DNA from 3 places in the Rhodococcus sp. NPDC127593 genome. Region 2 is predicted to be linked to each of the others. Evidence: riboswitches for the same ligand, from Rfam matches in the RefSeq annotation. Region 2 holds a riboswitch; each other region holds the start of a gene.

The links. Region 2 has a riboswitch for thiamine pyrophosphate ahead of thiO (glycine oxidase ThiO). Riboswitches for the same ligand answer to the same signal wherever they lie in the genome.
Region 1: linked by a shared signal. The riboswitch ahead of ACFVJ3_RS29380 (TenA family protein) and the one ahead of thiO (glycine oxidase ThiO) in region 2 are both predicted to bind thiamine pyrophosphate.
Region 3: linked by a shared signal. The riboswitch ahead of ACFVJ3_RS30905 (3-oxoacyl-ACP reductase) and the one ahead of thiO (glycine oxidase ThiO) in region 2 are both predicted to bind thiamine pyrophosphate.

The regions. Positions count from the first base shown of each region.
Region 1 covers NZ_JBHXWI010000035.1:30,875-33,130, forward strand. Annotated here, with positions in the region: gene ACFVJ3_RS29375 (NUDIX hydrolase) at 53-730, shown strand; TPP riboswitch at 788-883, shown strand; gene ACFVJ3_RS29380 (TenA family protein) at 877-1,599, shown strand; gene ACFVJ3_RS29385 (ABC transporter substrate-binding protein) at 1,584-2,256, shown strand, end outside.
Region 2 covers NZ_JBHXWI010000008.1:108,819-111,074, forward strand. Annotated here, with positions in the region: gene ACFVJ3_RS09450 (NUDIX domain-containing protein) at 1-193, shown strand, start outside; gene thiE (thiamine phosphate synthase) at 194-892, opposite strand; TPP riboswitch at 917-1,031, shown strand; gene thiO (glycine oxidase ThiO) at 1,028-2,095, shown strand; gene thiS (sulfur carrier protein ThiS) at 2,098-2,256, shown strand, end outside.
Region 3 covers NZ_JBHXWI010000038.1:24,085-26,340, forward strand. Annotated here, with positions in the region: gene ACFVJ3_RS30900 (LLM class flavin-dependent oxidoreductase) at 1-534, opposite strand, end outside; gene ACFVJ3_RS30905 (3-oxoacyl-ACP reductase) at 536-1,300, opposite strand; TPP riboswitch at 1,349-1,452, opposite strand; gene ACFVJ3_RS30910 (MarR family winged helix-turn-helix transcriptional regulator) at 1,525-1,977, shown strand; gene ACFVJ3_RS30915 (organic hydroperoxide resistance protein) at 1,980-2,256, shown strand, end outside.

The DNA of each region.
Region 1 (2,256 bases), on a different contig from region 2:
AGGCAGGACCGATCGAACGCGATATAGATCAACCGTGCGCTAACATTCGTGCGTGGCCGCATGGACCGATCCCGGGGGCAAGAGCCTCCTCGACTATCCGCGCCCGTCGGTGGCGGTCGACGTCGCCGTTCTCACCGTCGACGGCACGGAACTGAAAGTGCTTGCGGTTCCCCGCCGTTCGGGCCGGATCGCCCTCCCCGGCACCTTCCTCCACGAGGGTGAACGACTGCGGGACGCCGCCGAGCGGTGCCTGCGCATCAAGGCCGGCCTGACCGGCACCGAATTCCATCAGCTCGCCATGCTCGACGATCCCAGCCGCGACGATCGCGGGTGGGTGCTGTCGATGACGCACGGCGCCGCGCTGCCCCGCACGACGCTCCCCCGCGACGCGCTGCTGATCACCGTCGACGACGACCGGGTGACGCAGGAGCTGGCATTCGACCACGCGGACGTCGTCGCCCTCGCCGTCGCCGACCTGAGAGAGCGATACGCGCGGTCCGTCGACCCGTCCGGCCTGGCCGGCGACACGTTCACGGTCCTCGAACTCCGCCGGGTGTACGAGGTGGTGTTCGGACGCCTCCTGCCGAAGGACTCGTTCCGGCGGCACATGATGCCGGCCCTCGAGAACACCGGCGACATGGCCGTCGTCGGGACCGGCCGGCCCGCGGAGATCTACCGGCGCGGCCCCGCGCCCCTCCCGCCGAGCGCGGCCGCGTTCCTCGCCGGCTGAGCCCGTCCACCGACCCGGGCCTTTCCGCCCGCGGCACGGCCGGTGCTAGGGTCGGCTTGTTCTGACACGGGGTGCTCCGCACGGGCGGGGCTGAGAACACACCCGGGAACCTGCTCAGGTAATGCTGACGAAGGGATGTCAACGTTGTGAATAGCTCTGTCCAAGATGCTGCCGGCGCCGGCCAGCACGCCCGATTCACGGACCACTTGTGGGACCGGACCAAGGTGCTGCGCGAGGCGATCGACGAACTCGAGTTCCTGCGCCGACTCGGCGACGGAACGCTGCCGCTGGACGTGTTCCGCACGTACATCGAGCAGGATTTTCTGTACCTGACCGGGTACGCGAAGGCCCTCTCGCTGGTGGCCGCGCACGCGCCGGGCCCGGTCGAGGCCGGCTTCTGGGCGGGCTCGGCCGCCGAGGCCGCCACGGTCGAGGCGACGCTGCACCAGAATCTGCTGACCAGCGGACGACTCCCCGAGTCGGACGTGGAGCCGCTGCATTCGCCGGCCTGCCTGGGGTACATCTCCTACCTGACGGCCGTCGCCGCCACCGAGCCGTATGCGGTGGCCGCGGCGGCGGTACTGCCCTGCTTCTGGATCTACGCCGACGTCGGGCACCGGCTCGCGGCCAGCGCCCGCGACGTGCTCTCCGCGGACCCGTCGCACCCCTACGCGCAGTGGGTGACCACCTATGACGCGGAGGAGTTCCACGCCGCCGTCGCGACGGCCCGCGAACTCGTGGACGCCGCGGCCGAGGCGTCGACCGACGCCCAGCGTGAGGCGATGGCGGAGGCGTTCGTGATCGCCAGCCGCTACGAACTCATGTTCTGGGATACCGCTCTCAACAAGCAGGAATGGCCGGCGTCGTGACACTCTTCTCTCGTACCAAGCGCGCTGCCACCGCAGCCGTCATCCTGGTCTCCGCCCTCTCGCTGCTCACCGGTTGCGCCGGTGACTCGCAGTCCGACGACACCATCCGGTTCGCACTCGACTGGACACCGAACACCAACCACACCGGTCTGTTCGTCGCCCAGCAGGAAGGCTGGTTCGCGGACGCCGGACTCGACGTGCAGGTGCTGCCCTACAACGACACCTCGCCCGACACCCTGGTCGACGCCGGTAACGCGGAGTTCGGGGTGAGCTTCCAGAGTTCCGCGACGTTCTCGAAGGCCGCGGGCGCACAGACCACGTCGGTGATGGCCCCGCTGCAGCACTGGGCGACGGGCATCGCGGTGAAGGCGGATCGCGCCGACATCACCCGCCCCCGGGATCTGGACGGCAAGATCTACGCCGGGTTCGCGGACCCGGACGGCGAGGAGACGCTGAAGCAGATCATCCGGAACGACGGCGGCAAGGGCGAATTCACCACCGTCACGCTCGGCACCTCGGCCTACGAGGCCGTGTACTCCGGCACCGCCGACTTCACCGTCTCCTTCTTCGGCTGGGAGGGTATCGAGGCCGAGCACCAGGGCACCCCGATGCGCTACTTCCACTACACCGACTACGGCTTCCCGGACGCGTACGCGC
Region 2 (2,256 bases):
GTGGCTGCCGCGCGTCGAGGTGCTCGAGACCCTGGACGCGGTCGGTCGCCTCGCCGAGCCGGCCGGCCACGGCACCACGCTGGGAACGCTGACGGCAGTCGTCACCACCGACCCCGACCTGATCGAACAGTTGCCGGCCACCGTCGTGGTCCTGCCGCCTGCCACGGTGCTGGACTGGCTGGACCAGCCGTAACTATGCGTTCTGCTGCAACAGGGCAGACAGCGAGCGCGCGGCGGCCTGCGGGTCGCGGGCCTCGGTGATCGCTCGCACGACGACTATGCGGGAGGCCCCCGCGGCGAGAATCTCCGGAACGCGGGACTCGTCGATGCCGCCGATCGCGAACCACGGGCGGTTCGGCTCGGAGTCGGCGGTCGATCGCACCAGATCGATGCCCGACGCGGTCCGCCCGGGCTTGGTGGGGGTGGCCCACACCGGTCCGGTGCAGAAGTAGTCGACGCCGTCCTCGATCGCCGCGAGGCTGGCCTGAGCGCGACTGTGGGTGGAGCGGCCGATCAGGACGTCGGAGCCCACCACGGTCCGTGCGTACGGGACGGGCAGGTCACCCTGGCCGAGGTGCAGCACGTCGGCCCCAGCCGCCAGCGCCATGTCGGCGCGGTCGTTGACCGCGAGCAGCGCTCCGTGCCGCCTGGCCGCGGCCGCGAGCACCGACAGCGCCGCCAGTTCGTCCCGGGCGTCCATCGTGCCGAACTTCTTCTCTCCGGCCGAGCCCTTGTCGCGGAGCTGGATGATGTCGACGCCGCCGGACAGCGCGGCCTCGGCGAACTGCGCCAGGTCGCCCTTGTCGCGCCGAGCATCGGTGCACAGGTACAAACGTGCTGTTCCGAGGCGACGCCGACGGTCCGTGAGGTTGCTGTGATGCGAGGTGGTCACGGCATGACGGTAGCCTCTACGGTGAAAGTGCAACACGGGAGTCCCGGGGAACGTGGGGCTGAGAGGGGCTCACGCCGAGCCCGACCGTCATACCTGACCCGGATCATGCCGGCGCAGGAAGTGAGGTGGAGTTCAATGGCGAGATCGGTATCCGTCGTCGGAGGCGGAGTGATCGGCCTGTCCGTTGCGTGGCGAGCAGCCCGCAACGGCTGGTCGGTACGGCTGTACGACCCGTCGATCGGTTCGGGAGCGTCCTGGGTGGCGGGCGGCATGCTCGCCCCGTTGTCCGAGGGCTGGCCCGGTGAGGAGAGCGTCCTCGAACTGGGGAGCGCGTCGCTCGACCGGTGGCCCGAATTCGGGAAGGAACTCGAGGCCGGAGCCGGCGTCGAGCTGTTCACGTCGGAGAGTTCGCTCACCGTCGCGCTGGACGGCGCCGACGCGGAGGACCTGCGGACCATCGCCGAATGGGTGGGTGCGCAGGGGCGGGAACTGCAGATTCTCAACCGTGCCGAAGTCCGGGCCCTCGAGCCGATGCTGGGTCGCGGAGTCCGGTTGGGACTCTTGGCCGTCGACGAGCTGGCCGTGGACAACAGGCTGCTGTTGCAGGCGTTGCAGCGGTGCGCCGTCGACGCCGGAGTGGAGCTGATCGGGGAGGCCGTGCGCAGCCTCGACCGGCTCGACACGGACCAGATCGTCGTCACCGCGGGCATCGCGTCACCGGCCCTGTGGCCGGGGCTTCCGGTTCGCCCGGTGAAGGGCGAGATCCTGCGGTTGCGCTCGCGTCCCGGGGTGACCCCCGCGCCGGGCCGCACCATCCGCGGCAGCGTGCACGGAAGGCCCGCCTACCTGGTGCCGCGTGCCGACGGCATCGTCGTCGGCGCCACCCAGTCCGAGTCGGGCAACGACACGCAGGTCACGGTGGCCGGTGTCCGGGACCTGATCGCGGACGCCGAGGCGCTGATGCCCGCCATCGGCGAGTACGAACTGCGTGAGACCTCGGCGGGTCTGCGTCCGATGACGCCGGACAACCTGCCGCTGATCGGCCGGGTGTCCGATCGGGTCGTGGTGGCGACGGGACACGGCCGTAACGGCATCCTGCTCACCCCGGTGACCGCCGACGCGACGGTGGCATTGTTGGAGGGCTCGGCACTGGTAGAGGCGAAAGCCGCCGACCCCGAACGTTTCGAGAAAGTAGCGAGGTAGAGATGAGTGAGCAGCAAGTAGTGGTGCCGATCGGCATCAGCGTCAACGGCGAGGACCACGAGTTCACGGAACCGTTGACCGTCACCGGGCTGCTGGAGGTGCTGAACCTGCCCACCAAGGGCATCGCGGTGGCGGTGAACGGCGCCGTGTTCCCGCGCGCC
Region 3 (2,256 bases), on a different contig from region 2:
GAAGATGCCCTCCCGGTCGAGCACGAGCGCGTCGGGCCCCCACGAATCCCACAGAGCGAGTGCCACGTCGACGAATTCCGCGGCGCGCGAATAGCGCTCGTCGTGCGGCGGCATCTCCTCGAGTCCGTGATTGCGCGCCTCGGCGTCGAACATCGACGTCACCACGTTCCAGCCGGCGCGGCCGCCGCTGATGTGGTCGAGGGATGCCAGCATCCGGGCCGCGTGGAACGGTGTGTAGAACGTGGTGGACACCGTAGTCACCAGCCCGACCCGTTCCGTCGCCCGCGCCATCGCGGACAGCGCGGTGAGCGGTTCGAGGAACCACACGCCTCCGGATGCGGGGTCGCGCACCGAATGCCCGTCGGCGAAGAACACCGCGTCGAGGCAGCCCCGCTCCGCGGTCTGCGCCAGCTCCTCGTAGTAGGTGATGTCGCAGAGTCGCTCCACCTGGGACGACGGGTGCCGCCACGCGGCGCCGTGGTGCCCGCAGCTGAAGAGGAACGCGTTGAAGTGCAGTTGCCGGGCGTCGGTCATGTCAGTCCTTGACCAGTCCGCCGTCGACGACGAGGTTCTGGCCGGTCACCGCACGCGACCACGGGGACGCGAAGAACAGCACCGCGTCGGCGAATTCGTCCGGGGTGGTGACCCGCTGCAGCGGGGTGCTCGCCGCGATGAGGTCGAACACCTCGTCGGGAGTGGCGGCGCTCGCGTCGGTGGTGCGGAGCAGCCCGCCCGACACCATGTTGACGGTGATGCCGTCGGGACCGAGGTCGGCGGCGAGGGTGCGGGTCAGCGACAGCGCCGCGGCCTTGGCGGCCGTGTAGTCGTGGTACGGGACGACGGGGTTCTGGAACAGGTTGGTCCCGATGTTCACGATCCGGCCGAACCCGAGCGAACGCATGCCCGGCAGCGCGGCCTGCGTCGTGTGCAGTGTCGCCTTCACGCTGCCGCGCAGCTGCGAGTCGAAGGACTCCCACGTGATGACGTCCGCCTTGTCGCGTGCGTCGCCGTTGAACGAGAAGTCGGCGAGCGCGTTGTTGATCACCGTGGTCACCGGTGAACCGAAGTGCCCCTCCGCCGCGGAGAACAGCGTCGCCACCTGTCCGGCGTCGGTGACGTCGGCCCCCAACGCGACCGCACGGTCCGCGCCCAGGGAGGCCGCGAGTTCCTCCGCCGCGTCCCGGCTGTTCCGGTAGTTCACGATCACCCGCGCGTTCTGCGCCGCGAACGATCGCACGATGGCGGCGCCGAGGCCCCGCCCACCGCCGGTCACCAGGACGATCTGCTTGTCGAGCTGCATGCTGCCACCTTCCGTTCGGTCGGCGACGAGACATCGGATGAGCGCATACGGCCGTCTCCGCGACATCCCTTCGCCGGCATTACCCAGTTCAGGTTCGACGGGTCTGTTCTCAGCCGCCGGCTCGTCGCCGGGTAGCACCCCGTGTCACTGGCCAACAGTGTAAGCGCAATCACCGAGCGTGTTTCTTGGTTGTGCACAACCAAGTTGTGTGCAACTATTCAGTGGTGACCGACAACCTCGCCCTCGACCGCCAGGTGTGCTTCGCGCTGTACTCGGCTTCCCGGGCCATGACGGCGAGATACCGGTCGATGCTCGACTCGTTGGGAGTGACCTACCCGCAGTACCTCGTGCTGCTGGTGCTCTGGGAGCGGGACGGCCGCGGAGTGCGCGAGATCTGCGACGCCCTCGAACTCGACACCGGCACGCTGTCGCCACTGCTCAAGCGGCTCGAAACGCTGGGCCTGGTCGAACGCCGGCGCTCCTCGGCCGACGAGCGCCGGGTCGGGATTCACCTCACCGACAAGGGCGCGGGTCTCCGCGCCGCCGCGGAGGGCATCCCCACGGAACTCGCTCAATCGACGGGAATGAACGTCGACGAACTCGTCGCCCTGCGGGACACCCTGTCGCGGCTCACCGAATCACTTCACAGTTTCAACACCCCTACAGGAGAGAAGTAACCATGAAGATCGTCTACACCGCCGAAGCCCTCGCGACCGGAGAAGGCCGCAACGGCCACGCCCGCACGTCCGACGGCCGGCTCGACCTGAACCTCGCCATCCCCACCGAGATGGGCGGGTCCGGCGACGGCACCAACCCCGAGCAGCTGTTCGCCGCCGGATACGCGGCATGCTTCCACTCCGCACTCCAGCTGGTCGCCCGTCAGGCGAAGGCGAACGTCGCCGACTCGGCCGTCGGCGCCCGCGTCGGCATCGGCTCGACGGACGGCGGTGGATTCG